DNA from 2 places in the Streptomyces sp. NPDC001220 genome. Region 2 is predicted to be linked to the other one. Evidence: riboswitches for the same ligand, from Rfam matches in the RefSeq annotation. Region 2 holds a riboswitch; the other holds the start of a gene.
The links. A riboswitch is a leader RNA that binds a small molecule or an ion and turns the genes downstream of it on or off. The one in region 2 is predicted to bind glycine.
Positions count from the first base shown of each region.

Region 1: another riboswitch for glycine. It lies ahead of gcvP (aminomethyl-transferring glycine dehydrogenase); the one in region 2 lies ahead of gcvT (glycine cleavage system aminomethyltransferase GcvT).

Region 1 covers NZ_JBSFJE010000012.1:9,877-16,534, forward strand. The annotation lists partial or broken gene ACWDGI_RS27140 (DNA polymerase IV) at 1-690, shown strand, start outside; gene ACWDGI_RS27145 (PRC-barrel domain-containing protein) at 603-983, opposite strand; glycine riboswitch at 1,098-1,192, shown strand; gene gcvP (aminomethyl-transferring glycine dehydrogenase) at 1,367-4,252, shown strand; gene ACWDGI_RS27155 (ABC transporter ATP-binding protein) at 4,348-5,571, opposite strand; gene modB (molybdate ABC transporter permease subunit) at 5,568-6,416, opposite strand; gene modA (molybdate ABC transporter substrate-binding protein) at 6,413-6,658, opposite strand, start outside.
Region 2 covers NZ_JBSFJE010000017.1:40,859-47,516, forward strand. The annotation lists gene gcvH (glycine cleavage system protein GcvH) at 1-326, opposite strand, end outside; gene gcvT (glycine cleavage system aminomethyltransferase GcvT) at 458-1,585, opposite strand; glycine riboswitch at 1,633-1,742, opposite strand; glycine riboswitch at 1,743-1,840, opposite strand; gene ACWDGI_RS34275 (AAA family ATPase) at 1,997-2,725, shown strand; gene ACWDGI_RS34280 (enhanced serine sensitivity protein SseB) at 2,829-3,620, shown strand; gene ACWDGI_RS34285 (enhanced serine sensitivity protein SseB C-terminal domain-containing protein) at 3,812-4,609, shown strand; gene ACWDGI_RS34290 (ABC transporter permease) at 5,035-6,042, shown strand; gene ACWDGI_RS34295 (ABC transporter substrate-binding protein) at 6,111-6,658, shown strand, end outside.

The DNA of each region.
Region 1 (6,658 bases), on a different contig from region 2:
GCGGCCGGGCTGTCGGGGCGGACCATCGTGCTGAAGGTACGGCGCTACGACTTCTCGACGCTCACCCGGTCGGAGACGCTCAGGGGGCCGACCGACGATCCGGCGGTGGTGCGGGAGGCGGCCGCGCGGCTGCTGGACTCGGTGGACACGACAGGGGGTGTGCGGTTGCTGGGCGTGGGTGTGTCGGGGCTTGCCGACTACACCCAGGAGGATCTGTTCGCGCAGGCGGCGGCCGGGGAGGGGGCCGAGTTCACCGCGGAGCCGGTCGCCGAGGCGGAGCCGACCGCCGAGGCGGAGCCGGCCGCCGAGCGGCGGTGGCCCGCCGGGCACGACGTGCGGCATGCGGGGTACGGACACGGATGGGTGCAGGGGAGTGGGCTGGGGCGGGTGACCGTGCGGTTCGAGACGCCGGGGGAGGTGGAGCCGGGAAGAGTGCGGACTTTTTGGGTCGACGACCCTGAGCTGGAGCCGGTGGATCCGTTGCCGCTGGTGCCGGGATGACGGCCGACGGTGTGTGCGGGCCGGTGGGGGGCTGATCGCGCGGTTCCCCGCGCCCCTTACGGGGCGCTGAGGCCGCCGCTCGACCCCACCCCGGCCCGCGGTCAGGTGCCGGTGTCCTCCGTCCCCGCCAGTTTGCCGAAGTCGTGGTCCGGGTGGTCGGGGGGTGGGGCGGTCGTGTCCAGGCCGTAGTGGTGATAGAGCTGGAGTTCCTGCTCAGGGGAGAGATGGCGGCCCACCCCGAAGTCGGGGGCGTCCTTGATCAGGGTGCGCTCGAAGGGGACCTGGAGGGTGCCCTCGACCAGCTCACTCGGCTCCAGGGGCACGAACGCGTCCCGGGAGAACAGGCCGGTGCGTATGGCCGCCCACTCCGGCACCCCGGTCGCGTCGTCGAGGTAGACCTCGTCGATCGTGCCGATCTTCGTGCCGTTGCGGTCGAACGCCTTGCGGCCGATCAGGTTGCGCGGATCGATGTCGGTCTGCACGGGCCCTCCACTTGGTCGCAACTCATCCGTAAGCACTACAAAAGAGCACATTGAAGGAGGCGGCCACTCGAAGACCCGTGCGTTGCCCTCGCTGGTAGGCTGGCAAGCGGCTGCTGACCCCGTGCGGGAGAGTCCTCCGGACAGACCGGAGGCGCCGAAGGAGCAAATCCTCCCCGGAATCTCTCAGGCTCACGTACCGCACGGACGAGGTCACTCTGGAAAGCAGGGCGGGCGTCCACGACGTCCGCTCTCACCGACGGTGAAAGCCGGATCCCCTGGGCATCCGGCGAAGCTCTCAGGTTGAGATGACAGAGGGGGAGGCCGTCGGGGTGCCCGTGCCGGGGTACCCCTCGAAGGTCGCGTCAGACCAGGAGGCCTCCGCAATGACCGCCCAGCGTGTTCCGCTCTCCGAGCTAGAGCAGGGAATCCCCTTCGAGCAGCGCCATATCGGGCCCGACCACGAGGCCCGGGCCAAGATGCTCGCCCAGGTCGGGTACGGCTCGCTCGACGAGCTGACCGCCGCCGCCGTGCCGGACGTCATCAAGAACGCCGACGCTCTGGAACTGCCGGGCGCGCGCACCGAGGCCGAGGTGCTGGCCGAGCTGCGGTCGCTGGCCGACCGGAACCAGGTGCTCGACTCGATGATCGGTCTGGGCTACTACGGCACCTTCACGCCGCCCGTCATCCTGCGCAACGTGATGGAGAACCCCGCCTGGTACACGGCCTACACCCCGTACCAGCCGGAGATCTCCCAGGGCCGGCTGGAAGCGCTGCTGAACTTCCAGACCGTGGTCGCCGACCTCACCGGACTGCCCACCTCCGGTGCCTCGCTGCTCGACGAGGGCACCGCCGCCGCCGAGGCCGTGGCCCTGTCGCTGCGCATGGGCAAGAACAAGAAGGGTGTCTTCGTCATCGACGCGGACGCCCTGCCGCAGACCATCGCCGTGATCCAGACCCGGGCCGAGCCGACGGGGGTCGAGGTCGTCGTCGCGGACCTCAGCGACGGCATCCCGGCCGATCTCGCCGCGCGCGAGATCAACGGCGTGCTCGTCCAGTACCCCGGCGCCTCCGGTGCCGTACGCGACATCAAGCCGCTCGTCGACCAGGCGCACGAGCTGGGCGCGCTGGTCACCGTCGCCGCGGACCTGCTCGCGCTGACCCTGCTGACCTCGCCGGGTGAGCTGGGCGCCGACATCGCCATCGGTACGACCCAGCGGTTCGGTGTGCCGATGGGCTTCGGCGGGCCGCACGCCGGCTACATGGCGGTACGCGAGAAGTTCGCGCGCAGCCTGCCCGGCCGGCTCGTGGGCGTGTCCGTGGACGCCGACGGGCACCGGGCCTACCGGCTCGCGCTGCAGACACGTGAACAGCACATCCGCCGGGAGAAGGCCACCAGCAACATCTGCACCGCGCAGGTGCTGCTCGCCGTGATGGCCGGCATGTACGCCGTCTACCACGGACCCGAGGGGCTGCGGGCCATCGCCCAGCGGACCCACCGCTACGCCACGATCCTGGCCGCGGGGCTCACCGCCGGCGGGGTCGAGGTCGTGCACGGCGCCTACTTCGACACCCTCACCGCGCGCGTGCCCGGCAAGGCCGCCGAGGTCGTCGCGGCCGCCCGGCAGAGCGGTGTCAACCTGCGGCTCGTGGACACCGACCACGTCTCCATGGCCTGCGACGAGACCACCACGCGGGCCCAGCTGGGTGCCGTGTGGACGGCGTTCGGGGTCGAGGGCGACGTCGAGGCGCTGGACGCGGTCGCCGCGGACACGCTGCCCGAGGCGCTGCTGCGCGAGGACGGCTACCTGGGCCACCCCGTCTTCCACGACCACCGGTCCGAGACCGCGATGCTGCGCTACCTGCGCCGGCTCGCCGACCGGGACTACGCGCTGGACCGGGGCATGATCCCGCTGGGCTCCTGCACCATGAAGCTCAACGCGACCACCGAGATGGAGCCGGTCACCTGGCCCGAGTTCGGCCAGCTGCACCCCTTCGCGCCCGCCGAGCAGGCGCAGGGCTATCTGACGCTCATCCGTGAGCTGGAGGAGCGGCTCGCCGAGGTCACCGGCTACGACAAGGTGTCGCTCCAGCCCAACGCCGGGTCGCAGGGCGAACTGGCCGGGCTGCTCGCCGTACGCGCCTACCACCGGGCCAACGGCGACGAGCAGCGCACCGTCTGCCTGATCCCCTCCTCCGCGCACGGCACCAACGCCGCCAGCGCCGTCATGGCCGGGATGAAGGTCGTCGTCGTGAAGACCGCCGAGGACGGCGAGATCGACGTCGAGGACCTGCGGGCGAAGATCGAGCAGCACCGCGACCAGCTCGCCGTGCTGATGATCACGTACCCGTCCACGCACGGCGTGTTCGAGGAGCACGTCGCCGACATCTGCGGTCAGGTCCACGAGGCCGGCGGCCAGGTGTACGTCGACGGCGCCAACCTCAACGCCCTGGTCGGGGTCGCCAAGCCGGGGCACTTCGGCGGCGACGTCTCGCACCTGAACCTGCACAAGACCTTCTGCATCCCGCACGGCGGCGGCGGTCCGGGTGTCGGTCCGGTGGCCGTCCGGGCTCACCTCGCGCCGTACCTGCCGAACCACCCGCTCCAGCCGGCCGCAGGACCGGCGACCGGCGTCGGACCGATCTCGGCCGCGCCGTGGGGCTCCGCGGGGATCCTGCCGATCTCGTGGACGTACGTCCGCCTGATGGGCGGCGAGGGTCTCAAGCGCGCCACCCAGGTGGCCGTGCTCAGCGCCAACTACGTCGCCAAGCGGCTGGAACCGCACTACCCCGTGCTCTACACCGGCCCCGGCGGGCTGGTCGCCCACGAGTGCATCATCGACCTGCGGCCGCTGACCAAGGCGACCGGGGTGAGCGTCGACGACGTCGCCAAGCGGCTCATCGACTACGGGTTCCACGCGCCGACGATGTCCTTCCCGGTGGCCGGCACGCTGATGATCGAGCCGACCGAGTCCGAGGACCTCGGTGAGCTGGACCGGTTCTGCGAGGCGATGATCGCCATCCGGGCGGAGATCGACAAGGTCGGGGCGGGGGAGTGGCCGGCCGAGGACAACCCGCTGCGGGGTGCCCCGCACACGGCCGCCGCGCTCGGCGGGGAGTGGGAGCACGCGTACTCGCGCGCGGAGGCCGTCTTCCCGGCCGGGGTGTCCGCCGCCGACAAGTACTGGCCGCCGGTGCGCCGGATCGACCAGGCCTTCGGTGACCGGAACCTGGTGTGCTCCTGCCCGCCGCTGGACGCGTACGAGGACTGATCCGCGGCAGTACGGATGGATGTGACTGGCAGAGGCCCCGCTTCGGCGGGGCCTCTCGCGTGTGGCCCCTCGCGTGTGACCTCTGGTGTGTGGCTCTACGCCGGGTAGGCGTGGGTCTGGGTCGCCTTCACCGTCGCCCACACCGGGGTGCCCGGGTGCAGGTCCAGTTCGGCCGCCGCGACGGTGGTGAGGTCGGCGGCGAGGGACAGTTCGCCGGTCAGGTCGGCGCGGATCCGGTCGCCGTGGATCTCCAGGCCGGCGACCTCGCAGCGCCACAGGTTGCGGGCGCTGGTGCCGGTGGGGCGGTCCCGGAAGAGGGTGACGGCGCTCGGCGGGAACGCGACGAACACGTCACCGGCGAGATCCTCCGTGGTGGCGACCGCGGTGCCGGTGTCCAGCCTGACCACGTGGCCCCCTGCCTCGGCCCGGCCGCGGTAGAGGTTGAGGCCGACCAGGTGGGCGATGTAGTCGGTGCGCGGGTGGCGGGCGATGTCGGCGGGAGTGCCCTGCTGGACGATCCTGCCGTGCTCGATGACGATCAGGCGGTCGGCCAGCACCATGGCGTCCAGCGGGTCGTGCGTGACCAGGACCGCCACGGCCTCGAACTCGGCCAGGTGGCGGCGGAGCTGGGAGCGCACGTCCAGGCGGGTGCGGGCGTCCAGGGCGGCGAGCGGCTCGTCGAGGAGGAGCAGGCGGGGGCGGGTGGCCAGGGCGCGGGCCAGCGCGACGCGCTGGGCCTGGCCGCCGGACAGGCGGCGGGGTTTGGCGCCGCCGTGGTCCGCGAGGCCCATGCGGTCCAGCCAGGCGGCCGCCTGGGCGCGGGCCTCCGCCTTCGTCGCGCCATGGCAGCGGGGGCCGAAGGCGACGTTGTCGAGGGCCGTGAGGTGGGGGAAGAGGAGGTAGTCCTGGAAGACGACGCCGACCGGGCGGGATTCGGGCGGCGTGCGGTCCAACTCCTGTCCGTCCAGGCGGAGATGACCGGCGGTCAGGGGAGTGAGGCCGGCCAGGGCGCGCAGCGCGGTGGTCTTGCCCGCGCCGTTGGGCCCGAGCAGGGCGACCACCTCGCCGGGGGCGGCGGTGAGGGTGATGTCGAGGTGGAAAGCGGGGCGGGTGACGACCAGACGGGCGTCGAGGCCGTCGGTGTTCCCCGGACGGGTGGGAGGAACCCGGCCTCCGGCCGGATCGTGTTTCCCACCCGCACCACCCGTGCGGGGCCCGGTGTCAGGGGCGGGTGGCCCCTGCGGGGGCGGTGCGCCGTCGGCGGCTGCGGCCGGGGTGTGGGGCGCGTCCGGGTGGTGGGTGTTGTCCGGGGTCGTCATGAGGCGGTCATCCAGCGGTCGCGGAGGCCTGCGAGGACCGCGATCGAGACGGCCAGCAGGACCAGGCTGAGGGCGATCGCCGCGTCGGGGTCGTTCTGGAGGGCCAGGTAGACCGCGAGCGGCATGGTCTGGGTGCGGCCCGGGAAGTTGCCGGCGAAAGTGATCGTCGCGCCGAACTCGCCGAGCGCGCGGGCCCAGGCCAGTACCGAGCCGGCCGCGATGCCCGGGGCGATGAGGGGGAGCGTGACCCTGCGGAACGCCGTGAAACGGGAGGCGCCCAGGGTCGTCGCCGCCTCCTCGTAGCGCGGGTCGGCGGCGCGCAGCGTGCCCTCGACGCTGATCACCAGGAAGGGCATGGCCACGAAGGACTCGGCGATCACCACCGCGGTCGTCGTGAACGGGAGCGTGATCCCGAACCAGGAGTCCAGCCACTGCCCGACGACCCCGTTGCGGCCCAGGGCGAGGAGCAGGGCCACACCGCCGACCACCGGCGGGAGGACCAGGGGGAGTGTCACCAGCGCTCGTACCAAGCCCCGGCCGGGGAACTCCGTGCGGGCCAGCAGCCAGGCCAGCGGAACGCCGAGGACCAGGCTCACGGCCGTCGCCGCGGTCGCGCTGAGCAGCGAGAGCTGCAGGGCCTGCCACACCTCCGTGCTGGTCAGCAGCGACGGGAGGCTGCCCCAGGGGGCGCGCAGGAGGAGCGCGAGCAGGGGCAGGAGGAGGAAGGCCAGGGCTACCGCTCCGGGGAGGAGGAGCGGTAGCGGCACAGCCGACCGGACGCGCCGGCGCCGTGGACCGCCCGTGACGGCGGCGGCCCCGGCGTCCGGCTCGTCGACCTTCGTCACGGCTTGAGGAATCCGGCCTGGTTCAGGACCTGCTGGCCCTCGGCGGACCGCACCAGCGCGATGAACGCCTTGGCCAGCGTCGGGTTCGGGGCGTTCTTCAGCAGGGCGATCGGGTAGTCGTTGATGGCGTCGGCGGACTCGGGGAACTCCACGCCCTCCACCTTGTCACCCGCGGCCTTCACATCGGTCTTGTAGACGACCGCGGCGTCGGCCTCCTTGAGCACCACCTTGTTGAGGGCGGA
Region 2 (6,658 bases):
TCGTCCGCGAAACGCACCTTGAACAGCCAGCCGCCCTCGAAGGGGGCCGAGTTCACCAGGGACGGGTCGTCCACGACGTCCTCGTTGACCTCGGTGATCTCGCCGGTGACCGGCGAGTAGAGGTCGGAGACCGACTTGGTCGACTCCAGCTCGCCGCAGGACTCGCCCGCGGTCACGGTGTCGCCGACGGCCGGGAGCTGGACGAAGACGACGTCACCGAGCGCGTTGGCCGCGTGCTCCGTGATGCCGACCGTCGCCACGCCGTCCGCGGCGGCCGACAGCCACTCGTGCTCCTTGCTGTAACGCAGCTGCTGGGGGTTGCTCATGGCCTGAATTCTCCTGTACGCGGGGGAGTGGTGGTGAAAGAGGACTGCTGGAAACACGCGTGAGCAGCGGAAATGTGCGCAGGGTCACGCGCCGCCCGGCTCAGTGTCTCCTTCTGGGTCTGCTTCGGGGTCTACTTCTGGCGCTTGTAGAACGGCAGGGCCACGACCTCGTACGGTTCGTGGCTGCCCCGGATGTCCACGCCGACACCCGCGGTGCCCGGCGCCGCGTGCGCCGCGTCGACGTACGCCATGGCGATCGGCCTGCCCAGCGTGGGGGAGGGGGCACCGGAGGTGACCTCGCCGATCACCGCGCCGTCCGCGACCACCGGGTATCCGGCGCGCGGCACCCGGCGGCCCTCGGCGACCAGGCCGACCAGCACCCGCGGCGGCTCGGCCGCGGCACGGTCGGCGGCCTCCCGGAGCGCCTCGCGCCCCACGAAGTCGCCGTCCTTCTCGAACTTCACCACCCGGCCGAGGCCGGCGTCGAAGGGGGTCAGCGAGGTGGTCAGCTCGTGCCCGTAGAGCGGCATGCCGGCCTCCAGGCGCAGGGTGTCCCGGCAGGACAGCCCGCAGGGCACCAGGCCCACCGGGGAGCCCGCCTCGGTCAGCGCCTGCCACACCTGCACCGCGTGCTCGGGCTTCACGAACAGCTCGAAGCCGTCCTCGCCGGTGTAGCCGGTGCGGGCGATCAGTGCCGGAACCCCGGCGACGGTGCCGGGCAGCCCGGCGTAGTACTTCAGGCCGTCCAGGTCGGCGTCGGTCAGCGACTTCAGGATCCCGGGCGACTCCGGTCCCTGGACGGCGATCAGCGCGTACGCGTCCCGGTCGTCCCGTACCTCGGCGTCGAAGCCGGCGGCACGCTCCGTCAGCGCGTCGAGGACCACCTGGGCGTTCGAGGCGTTGGCCACGACGAGGTACTCGGTCTCGGCCAGCCGGTAGACGATCAGGTCGTCGAGGATGCCGCCGTCGGCCCGGCAGATCATGGTGTAGCGGGCGCGCCCGACGCCGACGGAGGCGATGTTGCCGACCAGGGCGTGGTTCAGCAGAGCGGCCGCCTGGGGGCCGGTCACGGCGATCTCGCCCATGTGGGAGAGGTCGAAGAGCCCGGCCCTGGTCCGCACGGCGACGTGCTCGTCGCGCTCGGATCCGTAGCGCAGCGGCATGTCCCAGCCGGCGAAGTCGGTCATGGTGGCGCCGAGCGAGCGATGCAGGGCATCGAGCGCGGTACGGCGGAGTCCAGCGGAATCGGAACTGCTCATCGGTCGGTCGTCTCCCAAAGATCCCAGGGCATGACAGGCGAGGTCTGTCCTCCCCATCTGTCATCGGAACCTGAGAGGTTCGCCCTGACCACATCGGTGGTCACGGCTTGCACCTTGGGTGGGGCCACCGACACGGCGGCCCGCTTTTCAGATGTGCCTCGCCCGCGCGGTAACGGGGCCTGAGAGATTCAAGGGAGGGACTTGCTCCTTCGGCGCCCCAGCGAAGGCTGCTGGGGACTCTCCCGCGCGGATTCAAACGGCCGGTATGCAGTTGGCGGGCACATCATTGCATGCCGGGCGGAGCTTTGTAACAGGCCTGTGGCCGGAAGGGGACGGAACCGCGAGACACCGTGCATTACCTTCTCTTTACGTTAAGTGGGGAGAACCTTTCCTGAACCCCCAGGGAGGACGATCACGGTGACAAGGACCACGGCATACGCGACGACGACGGGTATCGCCCTGCCCGGGCAGCCGGCGGCCCCGGCCCGCGAGCGGTGCGGGGAGCTCCCCCACGCTCGGCTGCGCTCGCGCGGGGGGACGCCCGTGGCACCGGTCGTCCGTGACCTGCGCGAGCGTGCCGGCCGCAGCCCGCACGGCCTGCTCTTCGGCCCCCGTGACCTGGTCGTGGTCACCGGGCTGCCGGGCAGCGGCAAGTCCACCCTGATGCACCGCACCGTCCAGGGCATCCGGATCGACTCCCAGGACACCCGCGACCGCTGGGACGGCCGCCTGGCCCGCCTCCTGCCGTACGCCCTCTACCGCCCGCTGGTCCGCCTCGCGCACTACGCCGGACTGCGCCGCGCGCTGCGCACCGGCGAGGCCGTGGTGGTGCACGACTGCGGCACCCAGGCCTGGGTGCGCGACTGGCTGGCCCGCGCGGCCCGCCGCCGCGGCGGCACCCTGCACCTGCTGCTCCTGGACGTCACCCCCGGCACGGCACTGGACGGGCAGCGCGAGCGCGGCCGGGGCGTCTCCCGGTACGCGTTCCTGCGCCACCGTCACGCCGCCGCCCGCCTGGTGCGCGCGGTGGAGAAGGGCGGCCTGCCCCAGGGCGTCGGCTCGGCGGTGCTCCTCGACCGGGACGCGGCGGACGTGCTGTGCCGGATCGCCTTCCGGGAGGCGGAGAAGCTCGCCGGGTGAGGCCTTCCGGGAAGCCGGGCGGGTCACGGGGTGAGGCATTGTCACAGCCACCCGCTAGCCTTTTCGGACTCAGCAGCAGCGGTTTCCAGCAGGCGGTAGGCAGATGGACTATCCGGCGGACGTCCCCGCGGACTTCCCGGCACAGGCGCACCCCCACCCGCACGGCGGTTGGCCCGGCAACGAGCTGGAGGAGGTCCTGTCGGCCTCCCTCGGCGTCCCCGCGGCCGCGGGCCGGCTCATCGAGGTACTGGGCCGCAGTTTCCTGTGGATCCCGTTGCCGGAGGGCGGCGGCCCGCACAGCGGCCCGCTGGATCTGCCCACCACGGAGATCGAGGGCCGGGTGTACGTCCCGGTCTTCAGCTCCGAGGAGCAGTTCCGCCAGGTGGTCGGCTCCCATCTGTCGTACACGATCGCCCCGGCCGTCGAGTTCGCCCGCGGTCTGCCCCCGCAGGTCGGCATCGCCGTGAACCCCGGGGGAGTGGTGGGTGTCCCGCTGCCGCCGGAGGCGGTCGCCGAGCTGTGCCGTTCCGGCCGCAGCGAACTGGACGGCCCCGCCTCGGGCGGCCGGGTCCGGCTCTTCGAACCCGACTGGCAGGACGACCCGATGGACTTCCTGGCCGCGGCCTCCGCCGAGTTCGCGGAGACCGGCGTGGTCGCCACGGCCCGCCGCTGCCTGGCCGTGGTCGAGACGGCGGACCCCGTCATGTTCGTGGGCGTCGAACTCTCCCAGTGGGAGGGGGACATCAGGGCGCTGCCCCTGGAGGCGCTGGGCAGGGCCCTCGGCCGGGTCCCGGTGAAGTGGCCGGTGAACCTGGTCCTGCTCGACGTGGCGGACGACCCGGTGGGCCACTGGATGCGGGAGAACGTCCGGCCCTTCTACCAGTACGGCCACTAGGGACGCCCTGAGGGCAGCCGACCAGGGGCGCGGGGCGGTGCCGAGCTGCGGCTCCGCCGCGCGGCGCGACCGGCCACCGGCCGGGCCCAGCCGCCGACGGACCATCGGCCTCCACCCCCTCGGCGCTTAAGCTGTCTCCAAACGCGGGGCGACCTCCAACGCGGGGCAACTCAATGAAGGGGCGGTAACACGTGAGCGCCAGCGGCACCGCGGCGACCGGACAGGTCGAGCACATGCTGCGCCAGGTAACCCCCGGGCGCTACGACGCCTACGAGGCACTCCTCCGCGCCCTCGCCACGCCCTCCTCAGGCCAGATCTGGATGCTGCTCTGGCACGGCCAGGGCGGCTCCCCCGACGCCCAGTACGGGAACATGGAGGTCGACGGCCACGGTTACGCCCCCTGCGTGACCTCGGCCCAGGAACTGTCGGCGAGCGGCTGGAACCGTTCGTACGAGGTGGTCGACGGCCTCGACGTGGCCCGCACGCTCTATCCCGACCACTTCGGGCTGTGGCTCAACCCGCACGCCCCGGGCGGTGGTGTAGGCATCCCCTGGCTGGATCTGCGCCGGATCGCCACCGGCCTGGACCGCCAGCCCGCGGGACCGCTGCGGCTCGCCGAACCGGCCATCGAGATCCCGCAGTTCTATGCGCTCCTGTCGCAGAACGCCCACCGTACGGCCGCGGTCCGCTCACTGCGGCGCGCCTGGGTGCAGCCGGCGCTCGGGGCGCCGTATCTCGCGATCGGGCTCGACGTGTACGACACGTCGCCGCCGGCCGTGGACTCGGTGCGGGCGATGATGCAGCAGTCCATCGGGGCGGTGCCGGACGGGCTGCCGGTGTCGACGGTCGCCATGACCGACGAGTACGACCCGGTGGTGCTGTGGATGCGGGCGACCGCCCAGCCGTTCTACAACCGCGAGGCCCACGCGGCCCTGCCACCGGCACCGGCCGCGGGGTACGGCTATCCGCCGGCCCCCGGCGGCTACTGAGAGCACCGCTCCTGGGGAACTTCCGCAGGCCGCGGCCGTGTCGAATGCCTCTGTTGTCTTTTTTTGGGACGGGAGCAGGCTCGCCGCATGCTGTGATCTGGGTCACGCGACACTCGGCGATCCTGGGCGCGGAAGTGCGCCCGCGGCCGGGTCTCCGCGTGTAGACCAGGGGATTTGACCCGATGATATGACCTCTTGTCAGGCTTGCCCCTGTCCGACAGGTGTTACCCGTCGTTCGGATAACGAAACTTCATGCTCGTATCACGGTTGCGCATCCATTCACCGCCAACTCTGGTAACCGGTCGCCGCAGCATTGAAGACTCGCGCTCCAAGGGGTGTTCATCCCTGACCAGGAGAGAGCGATCATGCCGCTACCAGCGGCAAGTGCAAGCCGGCTACAGCCGGTTGAGAGGGGTCCCTGCCAGATGACGGCACCATTGCACGAGCCGACCGCGGAAGCGGCCCCGAGCGCGGCCGAAGAAGCGGCGGTTGTCACCGCCGGCGACAAGGCCGTGCAGGGGCGCTCCCTGGGCCGGATCGCCTGGGAGCGCCTCAAGCGCGACAAACTCGCCCTCTCGGGCGGCGTCGTCGTGCTCCTCCTCATCCTGGTCGCCGTTCTCGCCCCAGTGATCGCCAACCTGATCGGGCAGGATCCGGACACCTTCCACGAGGGCCTGATCGACCCTCTGTTCGGCACCCCCAAGGGGTCGTTGGGCGGCATCAGCGGCGACCACCTGCTGGGCGTCGAGCCCGTCAACGGCCGCGACATCTTCGCGCGGATCCTCTACGGCTCCCGGATCTCGCTCCTTGTCGGCTTCCTGTCCGCGATCGTCGCCGTCGTGCTCGGCACCGTCCTCGGCATCCTGGCCGGCTTCTTCGGCGGCTGGGTCGACTCGGCGATCAGCCGCGTCATGGACGGTCTGCTGGCCTTCCCGCAGCTGCTCTTCATCATCGCGCTGGTCTCCGTGATGCCGAACGAGATGCTGGGCCTGAGCGGGTCCAGCGTGCGTGTGTTCGTGATGATCCTGGTCATCGGCTTCTTCGGCTGGCCGTACATCGGACGCGTGGTGCGCGGACAGACCCTCTCGATGCGTGAGCGCGAGTACGTCGAGGCCGCCCGATCGCTGGGCGCCGGGCGCTTCTACATCCTGTTCAAAGAACTGCTGCCCAACCTGGTCGCGCCGATCATCGTCTACACGACGATGATGATCCCCACCAACATCCTCACCGAGGCGGCACTCAGCTTCCTGGGTGTGGGCGTCAAGCCGCCCACGTCCTCCTGGGGGCAGATGCTCTCCACCGCGATCGACTACTACGACTCGGACCCCATGTACATGGTCGTCCCCGGCGTGGCGATCTTCATCACCGTTCTGGCCTTCAACCTCTTCGGCGACGGCGTGCGGGACGCGCTGGACCCGAAGGGCTCCCGCTGAACCGCCTTACCTAAGCGTCCCGTGCCATCTACACGGGGTCTCTCATCAAATCCGGAGGATCCGAGATCGTGACTACCCAACGCACCACAGGGCGGCGTAAGCAGGCGCTGGCCGCTGCTGCCGCGGTCGCCGGCATGCTGGCCTTGGCGGCGTGCGGCGGCAGCGGCAGCGACGACGGCGGTTCGAAGAACGGCGCCGCCGGCTTCGACGCGGCGAACAACAAGGTCGCCCAGGCCTCGCTGGTCAAGAAGGGCGGCGAGCTGAAGTTCGTCTCCGCTCAGGACGCCGACTTCTGGGACACCACGCGCGGTTACTACGGCTTCATGTGGGACTTCTCGCGTTACTACAGCCGTCAGCTGCTCACCTACAAGACCGAGCCGGGCGCCGCGGGCGCCGAGCTCACGCCCGACCTCGCCACCGACGAGGGCCAGGTCTCGGCCGACGGCAAGACGTACACCTTCCACCTGCGGGACGGGAGCACCTGGGAGGATGGCAAGGCCATCACCTCCCAGGACATCAAGTACGGCATCGAGCGGGTCTGGGCGCAGGACGTGCTGTCCGGCGGTCCGATCTACCTCCAGCAGATGCTCGACCCCAAGGGCACCTACAAGGGTCC